One region of the Oleidesulfovibrio alaskensis DSM 16109 genome, then DNA from elsewhere that is predicted to be linked to it. Evidence: predicted binding sites of a transcription regulator. Region 1 holds the regulator's gene; each other region holds the start of a gene.
What was found. Region 1 encodes sigma-54, which starts transcription at its own class of promoters, with help from an activator protein. Its sites were predicted from a motif close to CTGGCACGGNNNNTGCTT; they were not measured.
Positions count from the first base shown of each region.

Region 2: the regulator sigma-54 is predicted to act here: its motif matches at 3,867-3,884, upstream of H586_RS0115560 (flagellar hook protein FlgE).
Region 3: the regulator sigma-54 is predicted to act here: its motif matches at 1,500-1,517, upstream of H586_RS0106265 (glycyl radical protein).
Region 4: the regulator sigma-54 is predicted to act here: its motif matches at 3,395-3,412, upstream of H586_RS0101795 (Flp family type IVb pilin).

Region 1 covers NZ_AXWQ01000015.1:96,404-104,228, reverse strand. Annotated here, with positions in the region: gene H586_RS0110415 (CTP synthase) at 20-1,666, shown strand; gene kdsA (3-deoxy-8-phosphooctulonate synthase) at 1,847-2,665, shown strand; gene H586_RS0110405 (KdsC family phosphatase) at 2,655-3,176, shown strand; gene lptC (LPS export ABC transporter periplasmic protein LptC) at 3,177-3,791, shown strand; gene H586_RS0110395 (LptA/OstA family protein) at 3,778-4,317, shown strand; gene lptB (LPS export ABC transporter ATP-binding protein) at 4,318-5,040, shown strand; gene rpoN (RNA polymerase factor sigma-54) at 5,233-6,657, shown strand; gene hpf (ribosome hibernation-promoting factor, HPF/YfiA family) at 6,708-7,250, shown strand; gene H586_RS0110375 (PTS sugar transporter subunit IIA) at 7,254-7,703, shown strand; gene rapZ (RNase adapter RapZ) at 7,765-7,825, shown strand, end outside.
Region 2 covers NZ_KI519495.1:46,073-53,897, reverse strand. Annotated here, with positions in the region: gene H586_RS0115590 (SRPBCC domain-containing protein) at 1-186, shown strand, start outside; gene H586_RS0115585 (type III pantothenate kinase) at 194-985, shown strand; gene eno (phosphopyruvate hydratase) at 1,062-2,357, shown strand; gene folD (bifunctional methylenetetrahydrofolate dehydrogenase/methenyltetrahydrofolate cyclohydrolase FolD) at 2,614-3,474, shown strand; gene H586_RS0115560 (flagellar hook protein FlgE) at 3,952-5,457, shown strand; gene H586_RS0115555 (NapC/NirT family cytochrome c) at 5,629-6,195, shown strand; gene H586_RS0115550 (multiheme c-type cytochrome) at 6,295-7,680, shown strand.
Region 3 covers NZ_AXWQ01000006.1:260,516-268,340, forward strand. Annotated here, with positions in the region: gene H586_RS0106265 (glycyl radical protein) at 1-1,417, opposite strand, end outside; gene H586_RS0106270 (sigma-54 interaction domain-containing protein) at 1,773-3,230, shown strand; gene H586_RS0106275 (sulfite exporter TauE/SafE family protein) at 3,287-4,021, opposite strand; gene H586_RS18380 (DUF4125 family protein) at 4,014-4,649, opposite strand; gene H586_RS18385 (APC family permease) at 5,313-6,836, shown strand; gene H586_RS18390 (glycosyltransferase family 4 protein) at 7,007-7,825, opposite strand, start outside.
Region 4 covers NZ_AXWQ01000004.1:334,658-342,482, reverse strand. Annotated here, with positions in the region: gene H586_RS0101815 (hypothetical protein) at 1-105, opposite strand, end outside; gene H586_RS0101810 (type II and III secretion system protein family protein) at 121-1,569, opposite strand; gene cpaB (Flp pilus assembly protein CpaB) at 1,566-2,384, opposite strand; gene H586_RS0101800 (A24 family peptidase) at 2,397-2,954, opposite strand; gene H586_RS0101795 (Flp family type IVb pilin) at 3,155-3,331, opposite strand; gene H586_RS0101790 (sigma-54-dependent transcriptional regulator) at 3,763-5,160, opposite strand; gene H586_RS17770 (thermonuclease family protein) at 5,277-5,666, opposite strand; gene treS (maltose alpha-D-glucosyltransferase) at 5,949-7,825, shown strand, end outside.

The DNA.
Region 1 (7,825 bases):
ATGCTGAGGCAGGAGTTACATGAAAACCAAGTTTATCTTTATCACCGGCGGGGTGCTTTCGTCGCTGGGCAAAGGGCTGGCTGCCGCATCTGTGGGGGCACTGCTGCAGGCCCGGGGACTCAAGGTCACCATTCAGAAACTCGACCCCTACATCAACGTCGACCCCGGCACCATGAACCCGTTTCAGCACGGTGAAGTGTATGTGACCGACGACGGCGCGGAAACCGACCTTGATCTTGGCCATTACGAGCGCTACCTCGGCATTCCCATGAACCAGCGCAACAACTACACGTCCGGTTCCATCTACCACCGCGTGATCACAAAGGAACGCCGCGGCGACTATCTGGGGGGCACCGTTCAGGTTATTCCGCATATCACCGACGAAATCAAAAGCGTGATTATGAATCTGGCCAGCGACGACCTTGATGTGGCGCTGGTGGAAATAGGCGGAACCGTGGGTGACATCGAAGGACAGCCGTTCCTTGAAGCCATCCGGCAGCTTCGTTCCGATCTGGGCCGTGACCGCTGCATGTACATCCACCTGACGCTGGTACCGTATCTGGCCGCCGCCGGCGAACACAAAACCAAGCCTACCCAGCACAGCGTCAAAGAGCTTCGCAGCATAGGCATTCAGCCCGACATTATTCTGTGCCGTTGCGAAAAAGCCGTCACCGATGACCTCAAGCACAAGATTGCTCTGTTCTGCAACGTGGAAAAAGATGCTGTTTTTTCTGCTGTTGACGTGAAAAACATCTATGAAGTGCCGCTCAGCTTCTATGAGGAAGGCTTTGATCAGAAGATCGCCATCATGCTGCAGCTGCCGGCCAAAAATCCTGACCTGAGCAAATGGCAGGAGCTGGTGGACACATGCGCCAACCCGCAGGGCAAGGTGACCATCGGTATCGTGGGCAAGTATGTCGATCTTAAGGAAGCATACAAAAGCCTGCACGAAGCGCTTATTCACGGCGGTGTGGCCAACAAGCTGGCTGTGGAGCTCAAGTACGTCAATTCCGAGCTCATCACCGATGAAAATGTGGCGGAATCTCTGGCCGGTCTCGACGGCATTCTGGTTCCCGGCGGCTTCGGCAGCCGAGGCGTGGAAGGAAAAATCCGGGCCATCCGTTATGCCCGTGAGAACAAGGTGCCTTTCTTCGGCATATGTCTGGGTATGCAATGTGCGGTCATCGAATTTGCCCGCAATGTAGCCGGACTGCCCGCCGCCAACTCCGAAGAGTTTGACGAACAGACTCCCGACAAGGTGATCTACCTGATGACGGAATGGTTTGATTTCCGCAGCAAGCAGGTGGAGCGGCGTGATTCAGGCAGCGAAAAAGGCGGCACCATGCGTCTGGGATCGTACCCCTGCGCCGTGGTCAAGGGTACCAATGCCTTCACTGCCTATCAGGCTGAAAAAGTGGACGAACGCCACCGTCACCGTTTTGAATTCAACAACGCCTATCTTGACAAGCTCAAAGAGGCCGGGCTGGTATTCAGTGGTCTGTCACCCGATGGTGAACTTGTCGAAATGGTTGAAATCAAGGATCATCCCTGGTTCCTCGGCTGTCAGTTCCACCCTGAATTCAAGTCCTACCCCATGACACCGCATCCGCTTTTCCGCGAGTTTATAAAAGCCGCCGGAAAACAGGCTGTAAAAAGCAAGCGGTAACGCTTGAACTCCTGCCATAAACGGGGCGCACACCAGTGCGCCCCGTTTTTTTAGACTTTCAATCCGGCTTTGAATCGGATAGGTTTCCTGTGGTTTTCCGGTTCCGGCATGCTGCCGGACAGCCGCGCCCAAGCCGTGCGCCGCGGCCACCTCACCAAGATTTTACCATGGCGGAGATGCATGACGTTTTCTACGACAGAACTCTATAAAACCCTGTGCGACGGCCCGTTTATCATTGCAGGCCCCTGCGTGCTCGAAAGCTACGAGCTGGCGCTTGAAACTGCCCGCATTGTGCGTGAGGCTGCGGACAGACATGCTGTCACAGCAATTTTTAAAAGCTCTTTTGACAAGGCCAACCGTACATCGGCCTCCAGCTTCCGCGGCCCCGGAATGACTACGGGGCTGGAGTGGCTGGCCCGCATCCGCGAAGAAACGGGCCTGCCTGTCATTACCGATATTCATGAACCTGCTCAGGCCGCACCTGTGGCAGCTGTGGCTGACATTTTGCAAATACCGGCATTTCTGTGCAGGCAGACAGCCCTGCTGCAGGCGGCTGCCGCCACCGGCAGTGTGGTCAATGTAAAGAAAGGCCAGTTTGTGGCGCCTTGGGATATGGGGCCAGTGGTGGAAAAACTGCATGCGGCAGGAAACCGTCACGTGATGCTTACCGAAAGAGGGGCAAGTTTCGGCTATAACAATCTTGTGGTCGATTTCCGCTCTTTTTCCATCATGCGCAGCCTGAATGTTCCTGTAATTTTCGATGCCACCCATTCCGTACAGCTTCCGGGCGGGCAGGGTTCCTGCTCCGGAGGGGACAGAAGGCATGTTCCTGCACTGGCCCGCGCAGCTGTGGCAGCAGGTGCAAACGGGGTTTTTCTGGAATGTCATCCCGACCCCGACAAGGCGCTGTGCGACGGCCCCAACAGCTGGCCCGCGGGGCGCCTGAGCGATCTTGTAGGAGATCTGAAGAGCATCTGGAGTATTGACTATGCGTGTTAAAGAGCTGGCCGCCAACATCCGCCTGCTTGTTCTGGATGTGGACGGGGTGCTGACAGACGGCGGTCTGTACTATTTTGGTGACGGCAGGGTGGCCAAGCGCTTCAATGTGCAGGACGGGCTGGGAATCAAGATGGCTCAGTCCGCAGGGCTTGTCGTGGCCGTGATTACCGGTCTTGACTCTGAAGCCGTGGCCGAGCGTGTGCGCGGGCTGGGCATAGAGGACTACCATGCGGGCTTCACGCACAAGCTGGACGTCATGCAGGGATTGCTTGAAAAATATGCTCTCAAACCGGAGCAGGCCGCTTTTCTGGGCGATGACTGGGTGGATCTGGCCCCGCTCAATCTTGTGGGGCTGCCCATGGCAGTGGCCAACGCCCAGCCGGAGGTAAAGGCCGTGGCCAAATATGTCACCACCGCCACGGGAGGCCATGGCGCCGTGCGCGAAGCTGTACGTTTTATCCTTGATGCCCAGAACAAACTGGCTCCCATGCTCAGGGAGTGGTCTTCCTAGATGTCCCGCCGCAGAATGTACTGGGTCGCCGGTATGCTGATTCTGCTCACCGGCCTGCTGTTGTATGCGGCCATGGGGGCACGTCAGGTCAGTGAAGTGCGACGCTCTCTGACCGATGCCCAGCCTGCCGTGGAAGGTAATGTCGATCTGGCGCTGTCGGGTGTGCGCCTGAAGCAGGGCGAAAAAGGACGCGAACTGTGGACGCTGGAAGCTGAAAAAGCGTTTTATGACCAGCAGGGCGACACTGTACGCATCAAGCAGCCCGACATTGTCTATTTTCTTGAAAAACAAAACGACAACCTGAGTGTTAAAGCGCGCTGGGGCGAAATAAAGCAGAGCAGCCAGTCCATGCGTCTGTGGGACGATGTGGTTCTGGTGCAGACAGACAAAATGCTTAAAACATCTCTGCTGACCTACCTTGGCAGCTCCCGTGAACTGACCATGCCCGAAAAGGTATGGTTTGAAACCGGCGCCATGAACGGTACCATGCATGACGTGCTGTGGCTGCTGGACACTAACGTCATTAAAGCCCGCGGAAGCGTTGACATGGTTCTGTACCTTGAAGACGGCTTCAGCGGCTTAGCCCGAGGAGAAAAACGTCATGAACAGAATTAGCATAACAGGCCACATGATTATGGTGCTGCTTGCCTGTCTGGTTTTGCAGGCCGCCCCCGCCACCGCGGCAGAGGATATTCCCACCTCCATCACATCTAAGACCATGACTTATGACGCCAACGCCCAGCTGATCATTTTTGAACAGGATGTATACGTGCAGCGCGGTGAATTTGAACTGTGGGCGGACTCCATCTCCGTCTATCTGGACAAGAACGCCAGTGCCGCCGCGAAGCAAAACGACGCCGAAGGCCCTGCCATTGACGCCGGCCAGATCAACAGGCTGGTGGCCGAAGGTAACGTACGCATGAAGCAGCTGACGAAATCGGGAGAATGCCGCAAGGCCACCTACAAGGTTTCGGAAGGACTGCTTGTGATGGAAGGAGACCCCGTACTTCGCGACGAGGGCAACAGTATCGGCGGGCAGGAAATCAGGTTTTATGTGAACGAGAACAGAAGTGAAGTGTTGGGCGCGCCTGGTAAGCCCGTCAATGCGGTTTTTTCCGCCCCCAAAAGGATGAAGAAGTAAATGGCGGTCATTCAGGCTACAGGGTTGCGCAAGCAATACGGTTCGCGCGAAGTGGTCTGCGGCGTTTCCCTGAATGTGAAACAGGGGGAAATTGTCGGCCTGCTGGGCCCCAACGGCGCGGGCAAGACCACGACCTTTTATATGCTCATAGGCATTGTAAAGCCCAATGCCGGCGAGGTGCAGCTGGATGACCTGAGCATATCCGACTGGCCGCTGCATGAACGCGCCCGTATCGGTTTGAGCTATCTGCCTCAGGAAAGTTCTGTTTTTAAAAAACTCACTGTCACTCAGAATCTGCAGATGATTCTGGAACATGTGGGGTTGAGCAAAAAAGCTCAGCAGGCAAGAGCGCAGGAACTGCTTGAAGAGTTCGGCATCACCCACATCGCCGATTCATACGCCATGCACCTGTCCGGCGGTGAACGGCGGCGGCTGGAAATCGCCCGGGCCCTCATCCGCGCCCCGAAGTTCATCCTGCTTGATGAACCGTTTGCCGGCATTGATCCTCTGGCCGTGGATGATATTCAGGAAATCATCAAAAAACTGCGCGACAAAGGTATCGGGGTGTTGATCTCTGATCATAATGTACGTGAAACATTGAATATCTGCGACAGGGCTTATCTCGTTTACGAAGGAAGGGTCATTCTGGAAGGCACTCCGGAAGCCATTGTGGCCGATCCCAAGGCCCGCAGTGTCTATCTGGGAGAGGGCTTCTGCCTGTAAGTCCCCCGGCTCCGGTTGCATCACACAGATATATGTGGCAGAAAAGAGTCATGGAATGCATTTTGGAATGATTTTTGGATAACAGCACGGAATATACGTTTCCGCTGTCTCCGGCATCAGGGATTTGATATTCCCTGAGCAATAAAAACAAAATATATTCAGCTTTTATAATCTTAAGGATTCGGTTGAACAATGGCTTTAGAGTTACGACAGCAGCTTAAACTCGCTCAGCAGCTTGTGATGACGCCCCAGCTTCAGCAGGCGATCAAACTGTTGCAGCTTTCACGCGTCGAGCTCGTTGAAACCGTTCAGCAGGAACTGCTGGAAAACCCGTTTCTTGAAGAAACACAGGAAGAGCGCCCAGTCTCTCAGGCTGAAGAGAGAGCCCCGAGAGCAGAAGAAGCCGACCCTTTCCGTCAGGAATTGGTAAAGAATGCCGACTGGGAAAACTATCTTGGCGATTTTGCCAGTACCGGCAAACAGGCAGGCGGACGCGACGCGGAAGTGCCGGAAGAGATGACCGCCTTTGAGGCTCGTTTTTCATCCAGCCCCACGCTGGAAGGGCATCTCAGCTGGCAGCTGCGCTTGTCTTCCGCCACGGAAAAACAGCTGGACATAGCAGAGGTCATAATCGGCAACCTTTCGCCTGCGGGCTATCTGCAGGCGACGGTGGAAAACGTGGCGGAAATGGCCGGTGCCGGTACGGCAGAGGTGGAAGAAACGCTGCACCTGCTGCAGCGGCTTGATCCCGTGGGCATAGCGGCGCGTACTCCGCAGGAATGCCTTCTGGTTCAGGTCGAAGTGCTTGGATACGACCGCGACCCTGTGCTTGTCGAGCTGATCCGCGATCATCTGGAAGACCTGGAAAAACGACGGTACAAGCCTCTTCTCAGAAAATATCGTCTGGGAATGGACGACCTTAAAGAATATCTTGACCTTATCCAGACTCTTGACCCCATGCCGGGCTCCCGTTTCGGTAACGAACAGCCCGCGTATGTCAGCCCCGATGTCTACGTGTATAAAAGCGAGGATGATTTTATCATCCTGCTGAACGAAGACGGCCTGCCACATCTCCAGCTGAGTGAATTTTATAAAGAAGGCGTCAAGGGCTCCACTGATAAAGAAAAGGACTACGTGCAGGAAAAAATGCGCTCCGCCTCGTGGCTTATAAAAAGCCTTTATCAACGGCAGCGAACCCTGTACAAAGTAGTTGAGAGCATTATTAAATATCAGAGGGGTTTTTTCGAGGAAGGCGTATCCCGGCTTCGCCCGCTTATTCTCAAGGATATAGCGGACGATATAGGAATGCACGAATCAACCGTCAGCCGTATTACAACAAATAAGTATGTGGCTACCCCCCATGGTATTGTGGAGCTTAAGTATTTCTTTAACAGTGCACTGGCGTTAAATGACGGAACAGAGGTAGGTTCTGAAAGTGTGAAAGCGCTGATAAAGAACCTGATTTCTGAAGAAAATCCTAAAGAACCGCTCAGTGACGAAAAGATCGGAGAAATTCTTAAAGAAAAGTTGCAAGTCAATATTGCTCGAAGAACCGTGGCGAAGTATCGTACAGCTATGGGAATCCCTTCTTCTTCGAAACGAAAAGCTGTATTTTAGGCCAAAGGATTTCCGGCAGAAATGCCTGAACTGAATCTCTGGAGGTTTTTATGAACATCGCTTTCACTTTCAAGAACTTCGAGCCTTCCGATCACTTGAAAAAGTATGCCAACCGCCGTTTTGAAAAGCTCGGACGCTTTTTGAATAAGTCAGAAAACCTTGAGTTACAGGTTCTGTTGAGCGTTGATAAATTCCGGCACAAGGCGGAAGTACAATGCACGGGCGAGGGGTTGAATCTCTCTGCAGTGGAGCAGAGCGAGGATATGTATGCCACTATTGATCTTGTGCTGGATAAGCTGGAAGCACAGGTCAAGAAACACGCAGAAAAGACTAAGGATCGGCGCCGTTCCAGCAGTGATGACAGCGTGCGTATGGATGTGTTCAATTACAAAGACAATGACGGCGTGCGCGAGCGCACCATCATTGAAACTGATGAGATTGATCCCAAACCCATGCATATTGATGAAGCAGCCATGCAGCTTGAGGCGCTGGATTACGAGTTTCTCGTTTTCAAAAACGCGCAGAACAACCGCGTGAATGTCATCTACCGTCGCAAGGACGGAGACTTCGGGCTGATCGATCCGGGATTCTAAAAAATGAAACTGGGTGAATACCTGGATAAAGACCTCATAATTCATGAGCTTTCCGCCAGCACCAAAACTGAGGTGCTGGCGGAACTTGTGAAACCGGTCATCCAAAAATATCCGGAACTGGATCAGAATACCGTGGTCCGCATTCTGCAGGACCGTGAAAATCTGGGAACAACCGGCATCGGTGACGGCATAGCCATACCGCACGGCAAGGTGGAGGGGCTTGACCACATCGTGCTGGTGGTCGGTCGCAGTTCTGAAGGGCTTGATTTTGAAGCGCTTGATTACAAGCTGTGTAACGTATTCTTTCTTGTTCTTGCTCCAGAACAGGTGGCCGGCATGCATCTGCGCATTCTCGCACAGATTTCGCGTCTGCTGAAAGACAAAGAATTCAGAGCTGAATTTGCTCAGGCAGATTCGGAAGATACCTTGTGGGAGCTTTTGCAGAAGGCGTAACGGAAAGGGGCGGACGCCGGTGGTGCCGCTCTGTCTAAAAGGTAGGAAAAGGGGTTGCGCCGTGAAAAAGAGTGAAAGTCTGCCGGTTCTTATAGTCACAGGACTTTCCGGCGCGGGCAAAA
Region 2 (7,825 bases), on a different contig from region 1:
CTGGCCGATGTGATCCATTGCTTTATCATTGCGCAGCTGGACAGCCATACGTCACGCTTCACCCACGGACTGCGCGTGTCCGGCATTTTTGTGCCGCTGCTGGCAGGTCGTATCGGGCGGGCTGCCGGGCAGGGTATGGAGACCATGAACATTTCACTCAAAGCCGTGGCTCAGGCCCGGCGGTAGCTTGCATATGCCCTCAGTTTTTCTTCTGTTTGATATAGGCAATACCAATGTTAAAATAGGCATTGCAGACCATGACGGCGTGGTTGCCTCGTATGTGCTGCCCACAGACACGCATCAGACAGGCGATTCGCTCGGCCTGCGTCTGGCGGATGTGGTGCGCCATGCGGGATTTGCCCCCGGCGACGTGACAGCCTGTGTGGCCAGTTCCGTGGTTCCCAGTTTCAATCCGCTCATGCGGCAGGCCTGCGGGCGCTACTTTGACCGCCGGCTGCTGCTGGCGCCGGAGGACATAGCCATTCCGCTGGAAAACCGCTACGAGCGCCCGCAGGAAGTGGGAGCGGACCGGCTGGTGGCAGCCTTTGCCGCACGGCGGCTGTGGCCTGCGCCGCGGTCCATTGTTTCGGTTGATTACGGCACGGCAACGACGTTTGACTGTGTGCAGGGCGAAGCGTATCTTGGGGGGCTGATATGCCCCGGAGTGCACTCCGCGGCAGGAGCACTGGCAGCGGGCACCGCACGCCTGCCCCGCATCAGTCTTGATGTGCGCGAAGATTTGCCGGTGGTGGGACGCAGCACCAGCATGAGCCTCAACCACGGGTTTGTTTTCGGGTTTGCCTCCATGACCGAAGGTCTGTGTCACAGACTTTCCGCCGTGCTTGAGGCGCCCATGCAGGTGGTGGCCACGGGCGGTTTTGCCTCTGCCATCGCCCGCGTAAGTAATTGTTTCGATCATGTCAGGCCCGACCTTTTGCTGGAAGGCCTGAGAATTCTCTACATGGAAAGCGGAATAAAGGGCTGATGCCTTTGCCGCAACCGCCCCAACAGGCGTAGCGGAGCAGTATTGACGCTCCGCCAAGCTCAAGGAGAACAGCAGTATGAGCACCATCGTTTCCGTCTGGGCCAGAGAAATCCTCGATTCCCGCGGCAATCCCACTGTGGAAGTGGAAGTTTCGCTTGAATCCGGCCATTCCGGCCGCGCCGCCGTGCCTTCCGGCGCTTCCACCGGCAGCCGCGAGGCTCTGGAACTGCGTGACGGCGACAAGGGCCGTTACCTTGGCAAAGGCGTGGAAAAAGCCGTGGACAACGTGATGGGCGAAATAGCCGAGAACATCGTCGGCATGGACGCTCTGCGTCAGGTCGCCGTGGACAACGCGCTGATCGACCTTGACGGTACCGACAACAAGGACCGGCTGGGTGCCAACGCCATGCTGGGCGTATCGCTGGCCACCGCCCGCGCCGCGGCCAACTTCATCGGCATGCCCCTGTATCAGTACCTCGGCGGCATCAATTCCAAAGTACTGCCCGTGCCCATGATGAACATCATCAACGGCGGCGAGCATGCCCCCAACAACCTTGATATTCAGGAATTCATGATCATGCCCGTGGGAGCGCCCACCTTCAGTGAAGCGCTGCGCATGGGGGCTGAAATTTTCCACAACCTCAAGGCGCTGCTGGCTGCCGACGGTCACGTGACCAGCGTGGGCGACGAAGGCGGCTTTGCTCCCAACCTGAAAAGCCACGACGAGGCTTTCCGGTACATCATGCGCGCCATCGAGACCGCAGGCTATATTCCCGGGTCGGAAGTGGCCCTGGCCATCGACGCCGCGGCTTCCGAATTTTACAAGGACGGCAAGTATCACCTCAAGGGCGAGAACAAAGTGCTCTCCTCTTCCGAGATGATTGACTGGCTTATGGATTTCACCCAGCGTTACCCGCTTATTTCCATCGAAGACGGCATGGCCGAAGGTGACTGGGAAGGCTGGCAGGAAATGACCGTCAAAATGGGTGACAGCGTGCAGATTGTGGGTGACGACGTTTTCGTGACCAACCCCGACATTCTGGCTCAGGGCATCGATGAGGGCGTGGCCAACTCCATTCTTATCAAGCTGAACCAGATAGGTACCCTCACCGAGACGCTGGACACCGTGGAAATGGCCAAGGGTGCCGGTTATACCACGGTTATTTCGCACCGTTCCGGAGAAACAGAAGACCATTTTATCGCCGACCTTGCCGTGGCACTGAACGCAGGGCAGATCAAGACCGGCTCGCTGTGCCGCAGCGACCGTCTGGCCAAATACAACCAGCTGCTGCGCATCGAGGAAGATCTGGATGACGAGGGCATCTACTTCGGCCCTTACATGGCTTCGCATTTCGGGCTGGGCGAAGAGTAAACCGCGTTGCTTGCATCCTGCCGCGGTTGGCTGTATGTAGCCGCCACGGAACCCGCCCGCGGGTGAGGATGCAAACAATGTCATACAGGGATTTCACATATCCGGCGCATCGCGCCTTTGCGAACCCTGAATACGTGCGACCTGTCACCGGCCGGAGCTGTCTGCTCCGGCCGGTTTTTTTGTTGCGCCGGTCTGGCGGCGCGCGACAGGCTGCATAACCATACTATGTGCTGCATACACTGCAAGGAGTACGCCCATGATTCTGCTGGACGGTAAAGCCACCGCCGCGGCTTTGCGCGAAGAATTGAAAAAGGATGTGGACGCCCTGAAAGACCGCGCCGGAAGAGCGCCCGGGCTGGCTGTTATTCTGGTGGGCGACGACCCCGCATCGCAGGTGTACGTGCGCAACAAAGAACGTGCCTGCGCCGACGCCGGAATCCGTTCCGAAGCGTTCCGCATCTCTGCACAGACCACGCAGCAGGAGCTTGAGGAACGCATTGCCGCCCTCAACGCCCGTGAAGACATAGACGGCATTCTGCTGCAGCTGCCTCTGCCCGCCGGACTGGACAGCCAGCGCTGTCTTGAACTTATCGATCCCGCCAAGGATGTGGACGGCTTTCATCCTGTCAACATGGGCAAACTGACGCTGGGGCTTCCCGGCTTCCGGCCCTGTACGCCGGCAGGCGTGATGACACTGCTGGAACGCTACAACCTGTCGCCGGCGGGCAAAAAAGCCGTTGTGCTCGGCCGCTCGAATATTGTGGGCAAGCCTTTGGCGCTCATGCTGGGTGCTTCGGGTCCTTTTGCCAATGCCACTGTCACTGTGTGTCATTCGCGCACTCCCGACCTTGCGCAGCAGTGCCGCGAAGCGGATTTTCTGTTTGTGGCCATCGGCAGGGCCAACTTTGTCACCGCAGACATGGTGAAACCCGGTGCCGTGGTGGTGGACGTGGGCATCAACCGGACGGAAAACGGCCTTGCGGGAGATGTTGATTTCGGCCCTGTAAGCAAGGTGGCCTCTGCCATTACGCCTGTGCCGGGCGGAATAGGCCCCATGACCATCGCGCAGCTGCTGGTGAATACCGTGGCTTCGTGGAAGAAACGCTGCGGCGTGTAACTGCGGGGTAACCGCATGCCGTCCGCCGTTGTCTCTGCCCCGGCTGCAGGAACACCGCCGTGGGGGCTGCCTTTCGCCGCGCATGGCGGACGGCCGCGCGGCTGCCGCTGCATACATAACTGCCCGTAACACAACAAACAGGCTGCACATGGTGCGGCCTGTTTTATTTTCTGCGGGTAAAGGCTGCTGCGCCCGTGTTGCCTGTGTCTGTGCTGCCTGCGCCCGTGTTGCCTGCGTACGGGGTGCGTATGCCGCTGGCGGGAGCATACATTCCGGCAGGCAACTTTTTCCTGCGGTGTTGCGGCGCAGTGATTTGCAGCGGCGGGCAGCGGCAGCTTGCGGACACCGCCGTGCGGGCGGCAGCGAGGTAAGCGCCCCGCATGGCCGCATATCTGGCACGGTCCATGCTTACTGCAACGCGGGGCATATTTTGCCCTGTGACCAAGCCCCGCGTGACCAACGGGCAGGAGACCGCGTATGACCATTGCATCGCTGTATATCGGAGCCACCGGCATGAAAACCCACAGTCAGGGTATGCAGGTGATCGGTAACAATCTGGCGAACATCAATACGGTCGGGTTCAAGCAGTCCATGATGCTGTATCAGGACCTGACGAGTCTGGATGTGACCACCGGGGGCAACAATCCCACGGTGGGCATGTCGCAGCAGGGTATGGGTGCCTCTGTGGCGGAGGTGCGCGTTCTGCACACTGCGGGCGGCTTTGAACCCAGCAATACCGTGACTGACCTTGCCATTTCAGGGAAAGGATTCTTTCAGGTGGCGCAGGGCGACAAAACGCATTACACGCGGGCCGGGAATTTCCGTTTTGATCTGGAAGGGTACCTTGTGGACCCCAGCGGTTACCGTCTGCAGGCCAAACCCATTGAAAATGGTGTGGCGGGCGGGCTTCAGGATTTGCAGCTGGTGGCGGGGGAAAACGGTAACATGGTGCTGCCCCCCAGTGCCACGACATCGTTGTCCATCATTTCCAATATCGGGGTTACCTCCGACAGCAGTGCAAGCGCCACGGATCCGTATTTTTCGCTGCTGCAGCAATGGAACGGCACGGCGGAACCCCCGCTGGGCGACGGAGCATACGGGCACAGCGACAGCATAGCAGTATACGACGCCGCCGGAAACAAACACGAGGTGTCGGTGTATTACGATGGTGCGCCGGACGGTCCCGACGGACAGCGCATTGTGGAATATGTCATGGCCATGCCGCCTTCGGAAGACGGAGGCGCAGGGGCTGGAACATCCGCCGCCGGGCTGCTGATGGCGGGTACGCTCACGTTCAACGCCAACGGCGAACTGATCAATATGACAGCCTATACCCCTTCAGGGGATGCTTCGCAGCTTTCCAGCTGGCAGCCGGCAGCCATGGGCGCGGACGGCTATCCTTCGTTTACGGCCACCTTTGCAGGGTCGGGCGGAGGGGCTCAGGTAATGACCGCGGGATTCGGCATGACAGGCACAGGCTGGACAGGCGGCGGCAGCGCCGCTTCCGTGGGCAGCAATGCCTCGCAGCTGCCCGGGCTTGCAGGCGCGGCCCGTCAGGCGCGGGTGACCACGGGGTACGAAGGGTCTTCCTCCAACCTGCACCGCACACAAAACGGGTACGCGCAGGGCGGTCTCATGTCGCTTGCCATTGACAGCGAAGGGGTTATGAGCGGCAAATTCAGCAACGGGCAGGTTGTTGATTTATATCAGATTCCGCTGTTCCGCTTTACCAGCGAATTCGGCCTGCGGCGTGAAGGCGGCAATCATTTTTCGGCCACCAGAGAATCAGGTGAAGCGCAGGAAGGAACGGCAAAGACAGAAAATTTCGGTTCCGTGGCGGCATCAACTCTTGAAATGTCCAATGTGGATGCATCGCGCGAGTTTGTTAATATGATTATCACGCAACGCGGATTTCAGTCGCAGAGTAAAGTTGTGACAACTGCAGACACCATGCTGCAGAAAGCACTGGAACTGAAGCGCTGATACGGTTCTCAGTAACGTTTCCTGAAATATAAAGGATGAGCAGATGCTCATCCTTTTTTTTATAATCTGTGTTGTACAAAACAATAATTATGTGTTTGGATGGTGCGTAATCAGTGCAGGTGTTGAAGACGCCGTAACATCAGGCCACCAGATCGGGCAACGGGAGGCTGTATGCGGAGGTTTCTGAAACCGCTATTTCTGGTTTCGCTGGGCGTGCTGGTAGGATTTCCTGTTTTCAGCATGACCTACTATACCATGGTGCGCACATCGACGCCGGAATTCTGTGCATCATGCCACGAAATAGTACCGGCGTACCAGTCGTGGAAAACTTCCACTCATGTGAACAATGCGCAGGGCGTAGTGGCGGACTGTATGGACTGTCACCTGCCTGCCCCTCATCAGACCGTCGACTTCTTTTTTTCCAAAACCTACCACGGCATCAAGGACGTTGTGGCACATGTGCTTCACGGTTCAGAAGCGTATGACCGCGAAAAGAACCGTCAGGCCGCCTATGACAGTTTCACCAACGACCAGTGCCAGAAGTGCCATCGCAATATCCTGTACATGCCGCACAACCGCGGAGCCATGATGGCTCACCGCACAGTGCTGTACGACCGTTCGGGCCGTACACGCAAGTGTGTGGACTGCCACCGCGACCTTGTGCATGTGGACAGGCCTCAATACCGGTACAAGCAGTTTGCCGCCCCGTATCGGGCGTCGGGGCTGGCGGATATCTGACAACGGCCGCCGGTCCGGAAAAGGTGCGGTGCGGCGCGTTCCGTCGGGTGACGGTGCGTCCGGTGCCGTCGGGTGAATCAACGTGAAGGAGGCAAAGGAATGAAACGGACGTGGCTTTTATGGTTGTGTGCCGCCATGCTGCTGCCCGCGACGGCGCAGGCGGCGGAATCGGTGAAAAATTATCCGAAAATGAAAGAGTTCCGCATCGAGCGGGCCATGCCTGATCAGGCCGTGGCCTGTATTGAATGCCATAGAAAGGAAACTCCCGGCCTGTTTGCCGACTGGGCGGCCAGCAGACATGCTTCGGCCAATATCACCTGTCTGGACTGCCATCAGGCGGATGAACGTGATGCCGATGTAAGCGTTGACCACTACCAGTACTACGAACGCGGCGACATGCCCTACGGGACAAAAGAATACAGAATTCCCGTGGCGGCCGTGGTCACACCCAAAGACTGCTCGCGCTGTCATCCTGACGAAACGGAGCAGTACGCGCGCTCCAAGCATGCCAACACCATAGAGATCATGTGGAAAATTGACCCGTGGCTGAACATGGGCATGAATTCCGACAACGAGCGCAAGACCGGTTGCTATTACTGTCACGGCACCGTGCTGAAGGTGAAGGACGGCAAGCTGGACCCGGCCACATGGCCCAACGTGGGCGTGGGGCGTGTGAATCTGGACGGCAGTCTGGGCGCATGCACAAGCTGCCATACCCGTCACCGCTTCTCCGTAATGGAAGCCCGCAAGCCTGAAACCTGCGGCCAGTGCCATCTGGGACCGGATCATCCGCAGATAGAAATTTATTTTGAATCCAAGCACGGCGACATATACAAGGCCTTCGGCCATGAATACAACTACGACGCCGCGCCCGGCACATGGACCCCCGGCGTTGACTACCGCGCGCCCACCTGCGCCTCGTGCCATATGTCCGGCGCGGGCGGCACCATGACCACACACGATGTGACGGAACGGCTGTCGTGGGAAACACAGGCCCCGCTTACCGTGCGTCCCAGCGAATTCAAGGCGTTTCCGGCCAAAACAGACTGGCGTGTGGAGCGCGACAAGATGAAGGATATCTGCCTGCAGTGCCACGGCAAGGCCTGGGTGGACGGTTTTTATGCCGACTTTGACAAGGCGGTGGAAGAATACAACGAGGTATACTACAAGCCTGCCAAAGCCCGCATGGACGAACTGTACGAAAAAGGCCTGCTGGACAGCAGCCGTATCTTTGACGAAAAGCTTGAGGTGGAATTCTACGAGCTGTGGCACCACGAAGGGCGCAGAGCGCGCATGGGCGCCATGATGATGGCCCCGGACTATGCATGGTGGCATGGTTTCTATGAGTGCAAGCACCGGTTCAACGAGCTGATGCACGAATCGGATCTGCTGCTCAAGGAAAACAGAAAGGCTCACAGATACGAGAACTTCCCCAACGCCACGGGCAACACCACCCGCCCGCCGGAGATTTTCGGCAAAAAATAGCGGGTACAGTGCAGACGGCAAAATACAGGGAGAAGGCTTCAGGCCTTCTCCCTTTTTGTGAGCATCTCAGCGTGTGCCGGCAGCGGTATATGCCGGACAGCAGCGTGCATTTTTGTCCGCGGGTGTGCATTTTTCCGGCTCAGTG
Region 3 (7,825 bases), on a different contig from region 1:
GTGTGATAAAGCTGCCCTTGCCGCACACGCCGGTGGACACGCAGCCGTAGTTGCCGCAGTTACGGGCATCTTCCAGCGTAATGCCGTCCTTGTACTGAGCAAAACGGGCCAGAGTACGCTGCACCACGGCATTGTTGTTCAGAATCTGAGGTTGTCCGGAACCGCCGCGGATGCATTCCACAACTTTCTGCATGTACGAATCTTTAAGCTTGGGATGATACAGCAGGGTCAGCGTGGGCTGGATACTTTTCATCTGAATCTGGGTTTCCAGCAGCAGCTCTTCCAGCTCGGTGCTTGCGTCGTTGCCGTTGGCGTCCACGCCGCCTATGGTAATGCTCTGCCCGGTATGACCGGAAAGCGTAAGCGCGTAGGAATTACCCTGATATTCGCCCAGTTCAAGATGCTTGATCCACTGGAACTTAAGCAGCGTAAGCACCTGCTCACGGGTCAGGTTGCCTTCTTCAATGTCTTTTTTAAAGAAAGGATACATGTACTGGCCGTAACGTCCCGGCGAGCAGGCGCAGGCCATCTGTTCTATTTCGATGGCAAGGTGCGTGAACCAGAAAGACTGGATGGCCTCGCGGAAATTCCGTGCGGGGAACTCAGGCACGCGCCTGCAGATTTCCGCAATTTCCAGCAGCTCAGTCTTTGTCTTGGGGTCGGGCTCGCCGGCAGCGGTTTTCTCTGCCAGTTCGGCGTAGCGGTGCGCATGGGTGATGACCGCCTCAAGAGCCACTATCATGGCACGATACAGGTCGTGCTTTTCTTTGTTTTCAAGCGTGGTGGGGCATTTTTCAAAACGCTCGCGCACGTCATTGATAAGCCAGCGCAACCCTTTGTTAAGCACCATGGGGTAGTCGGCAATGCCCGAACCGCTGGCTACGGACACGTTTTCATAATACATGCCCGCCTTGGCGTAGGGTTTGGGATTGATCCCGTACTTTTCCTTGAACATTTTGTTGTTCAGATCGATGCAGGTACGGCCCTTCCACAGCTTATATGTCTTTTCCAGCAGTTCCTGCGTCTCGGCGGGAATTTTCATCTCGCCCAGAGAGGCCATCTTGGCCATCTGCATTTCTTCCTTGATCCAGGAAACGTTCCATTCGGGATAGGCATACACACCGGCACGGACGCCGGTAAGTGTGCCCACAATGGGGTTACCGTCGAGGAAGATTTTCTTTTTGGTCAGCACGCGCTCAAACAGCTTGGCGCGGATATAGTATACAGATTCGCCCTGAAACTCCTCGTACACCTCGTTCAGAAACTGCAGACGCTCGGGGTCCATTATCTGCGGCGCCGCCATCAGATAATCCTTCAGTTCCTTTACGCGGGTTTCGGCGGTGTCCCAGTTTATGCCATACCCCTTGGCAGGTGCGGTCGGGGCAGTCGTTCCGTTTGCTCCGGAAATATCAAGCATGGCTATCTCCTGTTTCTAAAAAAATTTTGCTGTCGGCTTATGTGAGAATGCTGTGTCTTTGCGTGCTTGTTTTTTTTGTCACTAGCAGAAGCCATGCCAACAGAGCAGGGAGCGGCACGGAGCCTGCCTGCGGGCGCATGGCCGCGTACCACGCTGTAATCCGGGGCAAAGAAGGACAAAGAAAAAATTACGGGTTGGAAAGTTTTTTTTATTTGCGAAAGAATTTTTTTCGATTTACATCCGCCCCGTCAGGTACTGCGCTGCTGAGCGGCAGCCGGCATCACCAGAAAGACAGAGGTTGTGAATTTTGTATTTTACACGGGAATCATTTTTTGATGTCTGCCGGCAGGCCGTCATGACCCCTGCCATGACAGCCATCTGGGACGATCTGGGCATAGGGGTAGCCGTGGTGGATGCCAACGGCATCTGCGAATACATGAACCCCATCCAGCGGCGGGTGGACGGATTCGGCAGAATAAACGTGGCAGGGCAGCACATCACTTCGCTGTATGTTCCCCACGAACTGGAGTGCATTCCCACCATCGAATGTCTGCGCACCGGTGAACCCATTCTGAAAAAATCCTATTTTTACAAAACCACTAAAAACTATCTGGCGGGCACCGTTTCCGACTTCTTTCCGTTGTTCAGAAAAGGTCAGAAAGACGGCGTGATAGCTTTTACACTGTGGACGGGTTCCAGACCCATAGTGGAACAGACAGGCCGCCGCGCCGCACAGGCCCGCCCGGCAAAGACTCCGGCCTATTATACGTTTGACAGCATTGCCGGGCAGCACGAGGCCCTGCGCGAAGTACTGGCCGAGGCCCGCGCCGCCGCCGGTTCATCCTCGCACGTCATGATCTGGGGAGAAAGCGGCACAGGCAAAGAGGTGTTCGCACAGGCCATACACTCCGCCAGCAGCCGCAGCGGTCAGCCGCTGGTGGCCGAAAACTGCGCCGCCATTCCCGAAAACCTGCTGGAAGCCATTCTTTTCGGCACTGAAAAAGGAGCTTATACAGACGCTCCGCAAAAAGCCGGACTGCTGGAAGAAGCCAACGGCGGCACGCTGATACTGGACGAACTGAACTCCATGCCACCGGGGCTGCAGGCAAAACTGCTGCGTGTACTGCAGGAAAAACGGGTACGCCGCCTGGGGTCGCACAAAGAAATTCCCGTGGATGTGCGGGTAATCAGCATCCTGAACGAAGCACCTCTGAACGCCGTGGGACAGGGCGTGCTGCGCAGCGACCTTTTTTACAGACTTGCCGTCATCGGTCTGGCCATTCCGCCGCTGCGCGAGCGTAAAAGCGACATTGCCATGCTTGCGCGGCTCTTTATGGACAATGCCGCGCGCCACCAGCAAAGGCCGCCTGTGGAACTGGATTCCAAGGTTCTGGATATGTTCATGGCGTATGACTGGCCCGGCAACGTACGCGAGCTGCTACATGTCATCGAAGGCAGCATCGCACTGCTGGGCGACAGAACAACCATCGATGCAGAGCGCCTGCCACGGCATTTCAGAGAGGCATACGCGGGCCGCGACACCTTCCGTCCCGTCTCCCACCCTGCCCAGCCGGAACAGACACTGCCCCTGTCAGCCGGGCAGCCTGCGTTTTATGACTATCGCGACATCAGAAAAACAAGCGTGGTTCCGCTGAAGTCGTGCGTGCAGCAATACGAAGCCGAATGCATCCGTAACGTGCTCAGGGTAACCGGCGGCAATGTGGCCAAGGCGGCGCGCATAATGCAGATAACCGGCGCGGGGCTGCGGTATAAAATCCAGCAGCTGGGTATCGAGGACGAATACCTGGCCTGATGTGCAAAAAAAAAGCGGCAGCAGTCACCGGACTGCTGCCGCTTTGCATCCGGCGGTCATAACAGCGAACGCACCAGACAGACTATCCCCGCAAGGGTGATTATACACAACAGCACACGCCGGAAAACCGCCTGATTGATAAAGCGGACCACAGGAAACGAACAGAGAGTTCCCAGAATGGTGGCAGGAATGCCGTAAGCCGCGTAGCCGAGAACGGTATCGGTATACAGCCCGGCAGATGCCTGCAGGATGCATGTCATGGACGCGCGGATAACAAAAAACACGCCCAGAGTGCCCAGAAACACCCGCGGACTCCAGCCTGCGTACAGGCCGTACGCACCCACAGGGGGGCCGTCGAACGAAATGGCCGTGCCCAGCAGGCCGGCGCCGAAACCTGCCGCGCCGCCCCGCGCCCACGATTCGCCGCCGGCCTGTGTAATTCTGCTGTGCTGCTGCCAGTAGACATAAAACAACAGCAGCGCACCGACAGCCCCCTGCAGCACGGAACCGGTGACAACCTGCAGAATAAACAGCCCCGCCAGTGCCCCCGGCACAGAACCGGCAATCATGGGAAGCAGCGCCGGAAAACGGCAGTGCCGGAAATGCATGGCCGCTATACATGAATCCATGACAAGATTGAGTATGCAGCTAAGCGGAATAACTTCTTGTATGGGGATAAAGAGGGCAACAACAGGCACAGATACCATGGCGCCGCCTATACCGCTGACACCGGAAACAAAGCCTCCTATCAGCCACATGCCGAAAACAAGCAGATGTTCGAAATCAGGCATGGTGGTCTCCTGCGATACCGCGGTGGCTGCGGTTTGCCAGTTCGGCTTCGCATTGCGCAAGCGACGCATATCCCAGTTTGTGCATCAGCAGTTCATAACGGTCGCGGGTAAGATTGCGCAGCCCGCGCAACGCCTCCTGCACACACGCGGCATACGCCTGCAATGCCGCGCCGGAATACGTCTGCAGCTCGCAGCCGAGATACAGGCAGAAACCTGCGTGCCCTTCCGGCTGCACCACGCGGGGAAACTGCGCAGCCACTTCCCTGCGCCATGCGCTTTCTGCCTGCACTATCTCCGCAATGACCGGATCGTTGTTGCGACGGGGAATCAGTCCCTCCATAAGCGCATATTTTTCCGTCATCAGGTTGCGCCCCTGACGGCGTGCCTGTTCAAGATCGTGCAGATACCGCTGCAGAAAAGTGTCGGAAAGCACGCCGTGGGTGATTTCCCGCATGATGCGGAACGACTCCGGTCTTTCCTGACACGGCGATGTGCCGCCGCGGTTCTGCACTTCAAGAAACATGGCCAGTTCGAGACTGATAATCAGGTCGAGAAGAGTGTCGCGCGTTGTGTTCATCTGGATGCCTTTTTCAGAATGATAAATTGTAGCCGGCCTTCTGCCGCTCATGAGGCACAGCGTTCTACGCCTTTTGCGCACAGTGTCAAAGCGACTCGCGCAGAATATGCCCCCCGTAACCCGTGCCCCCATCCATGCGGAAGAGCAGCAAAAGAAAAAAGGAACATGATCGGGCCGGTGCAAAGCAGATGCCGTGCCCTCCGGCCGTCTCCTGCAAAGCCTGCAGACAGCGCGGTGAATACAACATGCTGTTTTACAAGAAATAAAGAAAAAGCAGAAAGAACAGACAAGCGGGTGCCACACAACACCATGGCAGATGGTCGGGAAAAAAATCTTTCGGCATATAGAGTTTTTTACTGAAAAATAAAAAAAATTATTCACCATACAAATAGCAGAAAATAGCAAAACACAAAAAACTTCATGTTTTCGAATGAATACAACAATCGTGAAGAAATTCACGTATTGGCACCCGAATTGCTTTTCTCCTGTATCCCCGCCTGTTGCTGTCGGCCGGGGAAGAGAATGCAGTGGCTTGGTTCGCCCCCGGGTGTTTGTTGTGTGATGGAGTGCCGTTCAGGTGCCGGATGGAGTGCTGTATTTGCGCTGTTATCAAGCGCCGCTTCTGCGCGGCGCCGATACGGAAAGGCGTTGCCGGGGTACCTTTCCGGAGCTGCAAGTACCTGCCATGAATTAAAAACATGAAGAGATATAATCATGTCACAAGAACAAATCGAACTGACCAAATCGTTTTCTCCGGCCCAGATATGGGCGCTGGCCCTCGGGTCAATCGTCGGCTGGGGATGCTTTGTGCTGCCGGGCGACATGTTTCTGCCCGAGGCGGGCATTCTGGGCACGCTGGCCGGCTTTATGGTCGGGGCATTTCTTATCTGCTTTGTGGCCGTCTGCTACAGCTACATGATTAAATACGCTCCTGTCGCAGGCGGCGCGTTTGCCTATGCCTATGTGGGATTCGGCCCCACAGCGGCGTTCATCTGCGGCTGGGCGCTGGTTCTGGGGTACATTGCCATCATAGGAATCGACGTGGCCGCTCTGGCGCTGATTTTCAGATTCCTCTTTCCGGGCGTGTTTGAGTTCGGCAGGTTATACAGCATTGCCGGATGGGATGTGTACACCGGCGAAGTGGTGCTGATGACCGGGGCAACCCTTCTTTTCGGCTGGCTCAACTACCGCGGCACCACCTTTGCCGGTCAGTTTCAGGTTGTGCTCACCTTTATGCTCACCGCCGGTATCATTTCGCTTTTTGCCGGTTCCGCATCCATGGAAAGTGCCGCAATGGGCAACCTGCTGCCGCTCTTTTCCGAGCACCGCACTCCTCTTGCCTGCGTGCTGATCATTTTCGCCATCTCGCCGTTTCTTTTTGTCGGTTTCGACACCGTTCCGCAGGCGGCCGAAGAATTTTCATTTGACCCAGCGCGCGCCCGCAATATCATGATCATAGCGATCATATGCGGCGTCATTCTGTATTCTCTGGTAACCCTGGCCGTGGCTGTGGCCATTCCCTACCCTGAAATGCTTGCCCGGATGGATGCCATGCGCAACGCAGGAGGCACAGCATGGGCAACCGGCGAAGTAGCCAGCATGGCCTTTGGCAAGATGGGCGCCGTGGTGCTGGCATGCGCCGTGATGGGCGCCGTATGCACCGGCATCAACGGGTTTTACATCGCCACATCCCGTCTGCTGCTCAGCATGTCGCGCGGGCGTATCCTGCCGGCCTGGTTCGGCGCCATTCACCCTGTATACCGTACCCCGTACAAAGCCATTCTGTTCACCATCGCCGTGGTACTGCTTACGCCTTTTGCCGGCCGCTCGGTTGTGGTGTGGATTGTGGACATGAGCTCGGTAGGCACCGGCATAGGATACCTTTTCACCTGTCTTGCAGCTCGCAGAGTGCTTTCCGGCGGGCAGGCCGCCGATGGCTATGCCATGAAAATATTCTGCTGCGGCATGGGTACGCTGGCAGCAGTCATGTCCATAGGTCTGCTGCTGGTACCCGGCTCTCCTGCATACATCAGCGAAGCAGCCCGCTGGTGCCTTGTGGCCTGGGTGGCCATGGGCGTATTCTTCTACTTCACCAACAGAAAAGAATGGGCCAGACTGCCGGAACCCGATATCCGCGAAAGCGTGCTGGGCAGCCGTACCATTCCCGTGTTTTTCAAAGCCCGCGGCACCGCTGCCGCCCCGCTGAAAGGCACAACGGAACAGCAAGAGTCCGCATAGACCACCTGTCCCGTAAAAAAAAACAACCCCCTGTCCGCACCGGTGCGGACAGGGGGTTGTTCCGGTATCCCGTAAGGGCAATGACTTCCGTCCTTACCGCCCGCACCGTCAAAGCCTGCAAGCACGGCGCGCCTTGAGCCTGCACGGTCACCGGCAGGCCCGCAGACGGGCTATCCTTGCAGCACCGATGCATAGACGGCTGCGGTTCCGGACACCATAGCATCCCGCGAGAAAGCATCTTTTGCCCGTATAAACGCCTTGTACCCCATAGCGTTACGGAGACCGGAAGAACCCGCCAGCCGGGCTATGAACTCTGCCGCTTCGGCAGGCTGTTGCAGGTCGTAAAGAAAACCTGTTTCCTCATGGCGCACGGCATCCGCATTACCCACAACATTGGTGGCCACCACAGGAACCCCTTCTGACATGGCTTCCAGCACGGCCAGCGGCAAGCCCTCCCAGCGTGAGGTTGACAGGTAGCAGCCTGCCCTTCCTCCATGGCCCGCAAGCTCACCCCTGAGAAATGCTCTTGGAGCCGGTGTATTGCCTGCAAAATGAAACATATGCCCTACTCCGGCAGCAACAGCGGCATTTCTGACCTTCGCTTCGTTACCGCCCATCCCCAAAATTACAAACCGGCACCGGTCAGAACAACTATGTTCACGCAATGCGAGTGCTACCGGTATAAGCATTTCGGAATTTTTTGCATAATCAAAACGTGACATATGTATAATGGAAAAAAGGCCGGCTTCGTCAATGCCGGCAGGCTGTTCGGGAATGGCCACTCCGTTTGGAACAATATGACAGCGCTGCCTGCTGGCAAACCCTTTCGCAAGCGCCACTTCGGCCTCACCGGCTGAAACGCAGATAAAAGCATCTGTAGCTCTGCGGAGAATTGTTTCCAGCAGCCTGTAACAGGCAGAGGCTGCAAAGCCATACTGAATATGGATTCCATGAAAAGTATGTACGCTTTTGCAGCCGGTCAGCAGCGC
Region 4 (7,825 bases), on a different contig from region 1:
CTGTTGCACCCACTCGGGTATGGGCCGCTGCGTGCCCGGGGCGCCTGCATTGGTGCATCCGGCCAGCGCTGCCAGTATTAAGGTGGCAATGATGTATCTGCTCATGTTGTTTCTCCGCAGTTACCGCAGTCTGAGCACGTGGCCGAACTCGCCTTCCATGCCGGACGGCGGATTGCCGTCTGAGGACTGAACATCGCCGGAGCCCCGCATGGCGGCAGGGGCCGCGGCAGGAGCATCGCCTTCCATTTTTCCCTGAATGAAAAATTCATATTCCGTGGGTTCGCGAAAGCCGTCTGTGGGCAGGGTCTGTGCGGTCATATCCAGCGGTTTGGCCAGCCGCGGGGTTATGATGATCACGAGCTCGGTTTCATTTTTCTGCCAGCTGGAAGAACGGAACAGGGTTCCCAGTACGGGAATGTCGCCCAGTCCGGGGTATTTTTTTATGGTTTCGCGGACTTCATCGCGCAGCAGACCGGCAATGGCAAAGCTCTGACCGTCGCCCAGCTCCACCGTGGTGGAGGCCCGCCTGCTGCTGATGCCGGGAATGGAGAAACCGTTGATCTGGATGACGTTGGCATAATCAAGCTCGGAGACTTCCGGCTCAACCTTGAGGCTTATCTGGCGCGGCGAAAGTACCGTGGGCGTGAAATCCAGCGTTACGCCGTATTCTTTGAATTCGATGGCCACGGTGCCCAGCCCCTGCGGTACAGGTATGGGTATCTCGCCGCCGGCAAGAAAACTGGCATGCTCACCGCTCCGGCAGACCAGCGTGGGCTCGGCCAGTACTTTTACAAGGCCGTTTTCCTTGAGCACATCCAGAAAGCCGGTCAGTGTCATGCCGCCTACAGGTGCCTGAAACACGCCGGTATTGTTAGGGCTCAGCACAGCGGCGGTGCGGCCCACACCTATGGTTCCGTCCTGATTGTCAAGTGTGAACAGCTGGTTGAGCATGGTAAAGGCAAAACTGTTGCCCCACGCGGCAGCCAGATCAATGCCCAGACGCTGCATGACGGAGCGGCGCATTTCAGCGACTTTCACTTCAAGCATTATCTGATGCATTCCGCCGACTTTCATGAGGTTGGTCACTTTGTCGGGGGCGTACATACGGGCCATGTCCATGGCTGTGGCAATATGCGCGGGGCTGCTTACCGTGCCTGCCAGAGTTATGGATTCACCTACCGTCATGACCATTATGTCTTTTTCCGACGGCAGCAGCTTGTGCAGCATTTCCTTCAGGCGGGCGATATCCGGTGAAACCTGAATATCGAATACATGGGACACCGCACCGGCAGCGTTCCACAGCGTGAGTGTGGTGCCGCCCGGCTTTACGCCGGTTACGTAGACCTGTGTGGGAGAGAGCACCAGTACTTGTGCCACCTCCGGCGCAGCCACTGAAACCCTCCGGACAGGGGATGCGGTTTCAAGAACGACCGATTTGCCGGCGGCCAGCTGCACTGCGGCGGGCACTATGGCCGCCTGCGCGCATACGGCGCTCAGCAGCACCGCAGCCAGTACCGGAAAATGGCGGAAACATACCAGAAGCGTTGTGGCTTTGTTGAAAGCAGTCATTGCCTGAACCTCAGTGTTGAGCGCTGTGTTCCGCTGATGACTTCCACAGAAGCGGCGGCACGCGCTTTGCTGGCGGGCGCGGCTGCAGGACGCAGCATGGAAAGCGCATGGGGGACGTCCGTACCGGCTGTTTTGACGGAATCAGTATCTGCCGGATTGCGCAGGGAAAAGTGTACCTCTCCGCGGGAAGCAGCCAGAGAGAGCACTTCCACCTCGCGGGGCAGCATTTCCAGCGTATAGATGTCCACCGGTGATGTGGCGGTGTCGTCGCCCTGCTGTTCCAGTTCGGTGCCGGTGGCCAGTACGCGGATGTTCTCCAGTACGGTTTTGGTCACGGCCTTGTCTTGGGGGCGCCTGTTGTCATCTATGGTCACCAGTACGTCCACATGGTTTCCGGGGCGGATGAATCCGGCCATACCCAGAACATTGTTGCCCTTTACCGCCACCGCCCGTTTGCCGGGGCTGATCATGGTGCTGACGCCGCCGTAACGGACGGTGTCTTCCACCAGCCGCGCGGGAGTGATGGGTTCGCCGGCTGTCACGGCGGAAGCGAGCACTCTGCCCGTAAGCTCATCTGCGGAGGAAAAGGCCCCCGCGGGGGCGGTCTGCAGCAGAAATTCGGCCATGGTGATCTGTTCGGCACGTATTCTTGTGCCTTTGGTCATATCAGCTGCCGCCACGGCCAGCATGACGCTGGCGACTTTGGGGGGCTGTGCCGTGCGGGCGGGGGCCTGCATCATGCGGAAGACGAGTGCTCCGGCCCCAAGTGCCAGCACCAGCGCTACAGCAATCTGGATGAGTGATGATTTTTTCATGCCGGTTCTCCGTCAGCGGATTGCCATGATGCCGGAAAAGACAGCATCCAATGCGCCTGAAAAGTACATGGAGGTCACGGTACCGGCTGCTATGGCCACGCCGTAGCACAGTCGGGGCAGTGCCTTTCCGCCTGTTGCGGGGGTGTAGGTCATCTCGCCGGTAACCAGCATGGTGGTAAATGATGTGTGCAGCGCGCGGCCCACGGCCCGGAGCTGAGGCAGGTGAAACAGCAGAACGCCCAGAGCGTAGGCGCCGCCGGCAAAGCTGGTCCATATGAATGCACCGAACACTCCCTGCGCTCCCAGAAAGGCACCTGCCGCACCCATCAGCTTCACATCGCCCGCGCCCATCACACCCGCCAGAAAAGGCAGCAGCATCAGAGCTGCGCCCAGTCCCAGTCCGGCAAGGGAAAAAAGCAGCCCGTCAGCGCCGCCGGCGGCACCGTGCCCCGCCAGTCCGGCGAACATGGCCGGAAAAGTGAGCCAGTTGGGAATGCGCATGGCCCGTATGTCGGTGACGACGGCTGTCATCAGAATGCTGACAAGCAGGATGGGCATGACGGTCTGCATGGTGTGTTCCTCTGTTTTGTGGCTAAAAGGGCCGGAGATGCGCTCCGGCCCTTTTTGCTGTCTGCGGATAATCCCTTCCGTGCCGGACGGATAAGCGGAGCAGGTTGCGGATACTGCAGGACGGCCTGTCGGTAAGCGGGGGCTGCAGGCCGGCTCCGTCTCTGAAGGGTCTGTCGGCGGATGATTCTGCTGTGTCCCTGTTAGGTACCGGGGGTGGGCATCTTGGAGTCGATGTAGGTGAAGGTGTCGCTCACCTTGGTACCCAGCGCGGTGACGGCTGCCACGATGACAGCGGCAATGAGGGCTGCGATAAGTCCGTATTCCAGAGCGGTGGCGCCTTCTTCACCCTTGAGCAGGTTCATGATGGTCTTTTTCATGGTTCTTTCTCCTTTTTGCGGAAAAGCGTTTGCTGCGGACAAGCCGCGGTTGTGCATTCCTATAGGCAACCACCGTGCCAAGCCGCGCCGCGCGGTTTGTTTTTTTTCAATAACTATGTGTAAAAAATAGCATTATGTTTGTTGGCAGATGTCCGGCCCCACCGGATGACCGGCGAAGAGAAAGGGGGGAGCGGCAGTGTGTATCTAAAATTTATAGACCGTCGGGGCAGAACGCAGACAGGCAGACGGCTTGTGCCGCGGGGTCTAAGTGAGTCTAAAAAAAATAGATGATAAGGCGTGTACAGGGTACGCGCAGAGCAGGAGCACTGATGTCCTGCGGGGGATGTCGTCGGGAATGATGGATGAACAGCAGCTTGCCGGCGGGGTGAGATGTTCCGTCGGGTCTAAAAAAATTAGATACGCGACGGCACTCAGATGCGTATCTGATGCTTCTGCAGTTTTGCCCACATGTTTTTGGGAGTAAGACCCAGCAGGGCCGCAGCGTTTTTCTGGCTGCCTTCCGCCCTGCGCAGCGCTTCCAGCAGCAGGTTGCGTTCCATCTGGTGCAGGGTTTCGCGCAGGGGCATACGCAGGCAGTCTTCTGCCGCGGGGGCGTCATGCGGAGACTGTGCGGTGCAGGGCTGCGTCGATGTACCGTTCTGCACGGCAAGTGCAGCGGCTATGTCTTGGGCTGTAATGCGTCCCTGTGCGCTGATGGCCGCTCTTTCCAGCAGGTTGGCCAGCTGCCGGACATTGCCGGGCCAGTGGTGGTTCATAAGCGCCTGTACGGCTGCGGCAGTGATGCCGTGCACCGGTATGCCCAGCGTCAGCCCCAGTTTGCGGAGAATATGCTCCGCCAGCCGGGGTATGTCTTCTTTGCGGTCGCGCAGGGGGGGAAGCATGATTACGGCTACGCCCAGCCTGTAATACAGGTCTTCGCGAAACGCTTTGCGGGCCACAAGTTCACGCAGGTTCTGGTTGGTGGCGGCGATAATGCGTACGTTGACTGCAACCGGTCTGCGCCCGCCCAGCCGTTCGATCTGTTTTTCTTCCACGGCCCGCAGCAGTTTGGGCTGAATGCCTGCGGGCATGTCGCCAATTTCGTCCAGCAGCAGGGTGCCGCCCTGCGCCAGTTCAAATTTGCCGGGCTGTGCAGATGTGGCACCGGTAAAGGCACCTTTCTCGTGACCGAACAGTTCGTTTTCAAACAGATGTTCAGGAATGGCGGCGCAGTTTACCTTGACAAAAGGTGCTCCTGCCCGGCCGGAAAGCGCGCGCAGGGTGTCGGAGACCAGTTCTTTGCCGGTGCCGGATTCGCCGGTGATAAGCACTGTCGAATCGAGCGGGGCTACTTTTTCGACCAGCGTTTTTACGGCGCGCATGGGGGCGCTGTCGCCGATGATGCGTTGTACCGGGCTGTCATGGCGCAGCGTTTCGCGCAGAGTGGTCACCTCTTTTTGCAGACGGCGTTTTTCCAGCGCCCTGCGCACCACGATGTCCAGTTCTTTCAGGCTGAATGGTTTTGAAAAAAAATCGTAGGCTCCCAGACGGATGGCTTCAAGCGCCAGTTCTCTGGTGGAGTAGGCGGTCATGACGATGATATCGGAACCGGGGGCGGCTTCACGCAGCTGAGGAATGGCCTCCACACCCGACATGCCGGGCAGCATGACATCGGTCAGGATAAGATCGAAATCATGCTGACGCGCCATGCTGATGCCTTCCTCCGCTCTGGAGGCCGAGCTCACGGCGTACCCGCGGCTTCGTAACGCCTCGGAAAGCATCTCCTGAAAGGCGTTGTCATCTTCGATAAGCAGGATGTGTTCGCTCATGCCGCATGGGGGGGTTGGGGTTGCACTCCGATCATACCATGACACGCCGTGCAGTTCTATTAGATGGTTTCTTTTTAAAAGTCAAATAAAAACGAGTCGTTGTGACGGAGAGACGCTTAGGGGGCGGCCGTTGCGGCAGTAAGCAGCACGCTGTGGTCCGGACGTTTGCCGCCCGCATAGGGTACGGCAAGACCGGCCTGCAGCAGGAGCGTGCTCAGGTCCTGCCCTGCCACCCGCACACGGGCGATGATGCGGAAATACTTCCCCCGACCGATGTCGTGCAGTTCCACTGGGGCATCGCCCAGCACCTGCCGGACAAATTCCCGGGCAGCCACTGCAAGAGCCCGCAGACGCGGGTCCGGGTCGTTGAGTTCCGGCGTGTCGCATCCCGCCAGCCGCACGGGAATGGCCTGCCCGAAAACCGGAGGATAGGTGTCTATGTCTACTATCAGAGTATCGCCGTCCACCACGCGGACGACCCGTGCCGCAGCCGGCGCGTAGGGCATTACAGCCGCCGCGGGAGATTGCAGGGGGCCGGCATGTGCCGCAGCGGCAAGACACCACAGGCATAGCTGTGCGGCAATATGCAGAACGCGCATAGAAATAGACATGCCTATATATAATATATGGACGCATATTGCTCAAGGTTTTGCTCCGGTACACACAGGCGGGACAGGCCGGTTGACTGCCGCTGTATGCGCCGGTTGCGATTCCGCATGGTTGAGGTATGATGAAACAACTCTTTGCATCGTCCGGCGGTATGACGCCGGGCGCATACCGGAGGCTGCATGAGCATTATGATTGAGCCGGCGGGCCTTGATCCGCAGTGGTACAGGGATGCCATCATATACGAATTGCACATCAAATCGTTTCATGATTCCGACGGCGACGGCATGGGCGATATGGCGGGGCTGATTGAAAAACTGGACTATCTGCAGGATCTCGGGGTCACGGCGCTGTGGCTGCTGCCCTTTTACCCCTCTCCGCTGCGTGATGACGGCTACGATATTGCCGACTACATGAGCATCAACCCCGACTACGGCAGCATGGCTGACTTCCGCAAGCTGCTGCGCGAGGCTCATTCCCGCGGGTTGCGCGTCATTACAGAACTGGTGCTCAACCACACCTCCGACCAGCATGCCTGGTTCCGGCGGGCGCGGCGGGCCCCTGCCGGTTCGGAAGAGCGCGATTTTTACGTGTGGAGCGATACCTCGGACAGGTACAAGGACGCCCGCATCATCTTCAAAGACTTCGAGCCTTCAAACTGGTCATGGGACCCTGTGGCACGGGCATATTACTGGCATCGTTTCTATCATCACCAGCCTGATCTCAATTATGAAAATCCGGCCGTGCACAAAGCCATGTTCCGGGTCATCGACTTCTGGCTGGACATGGGTGTGGACGGAGTGCGGCTGGATGCTGTGCCCTATCTGTACGAGGAAGAAGGCACAAACTGCGAAAATCTGCCGCGGACCCATGATTTTCTTAAAGCGTTGCGCAGCCACATAGACAGCAGATTTCAGGGCCGCATGCTGCTGGCCGAGGCGAACCAGTGGCCGGAAGACGCGGCCCGTTATTTCGGCGACGGTGATTCGTGTCATATGGCATTTCATTTTCCGCTTATGCCGCGCATGTTTATGGCCATTGAAATGGAAGACCGTCATCCGGTCATTGATATAATGGAGCAGACTCCGGAACTGCCGGAAGGGTGTCAGTGGGCTATTTTTCTGCGTAACCACGACGAACTGACGCTGGAGATGGTGACGGACGAAGAGCGCGACTATATGTACCGCATGTATGCCCGTGATCCGCGTGCGCGGATAAATCTCGGCATCCGCCGCCGCCTTGCCCCGCTGCTGGGCAACGACCGCCGCAGGGTGGAGCTGCTTAACGTGCTGCTTTTCACCATGCCGGGGACACCGGTGCTTTATTATGGTGACGAGATAGGCATGGGGGACAACTACTATCTGGGCGACCGCGACGGTGTGCGTACCCCCATGCAATGGAGTGCGGACAGAAACGCCGGTTTTTCACGCTCCAATCCGCAGCGTCTTTTTCTGCCGGTGGTCATCGATCCGGAATACCACTACGAGGCTGTGAATGTGGAAACGCAGCAGTCCAACAAAAGTTCGCTGCTGTGGTGGATGAAGCGCATCATCGCAATGCGCAGAAGATATACGGCTTTCAGCCGGGGCGGCATTTCGTTTCTCCGGCCGGAAAACTCCCGTGTGCTTGCCTACATGCGCAGCTCTGGTGAAGAACATGTGCTGGTGGTGACTAACCTGTCGCGGCACGCACAGGCAGCTTCGCTGGATTTAAGCGGCTGGGAAGGCTACCGGCCGGTGGAAGTCTTCAGCAACACGCGCTTTCCCGCTGTCAGGCAACCGGCGTATACAATTACGCTCAATCCTTACGGCTACTATATTTTCCACATGCGCAGAGAGGAGGCGGCGGAAGCGCTTACCGGATTATTTTCGCCGCCTATGCTCATGCCGGTGTCCGGAGCGCGTTTTCTTGATGTGGAAGTACGCGAGGCGCTGCAGCGCAGAGTTCTGCCCGGCTATCTGACACGTCGCGGATTGCTGGGAACAAGCGCCGTGCAGCTGCGCGAGGCTGTCATTCTGGAAGCGGTGCCCGTGGGCGGCAAGGGTGCCCCCAGCTGGTT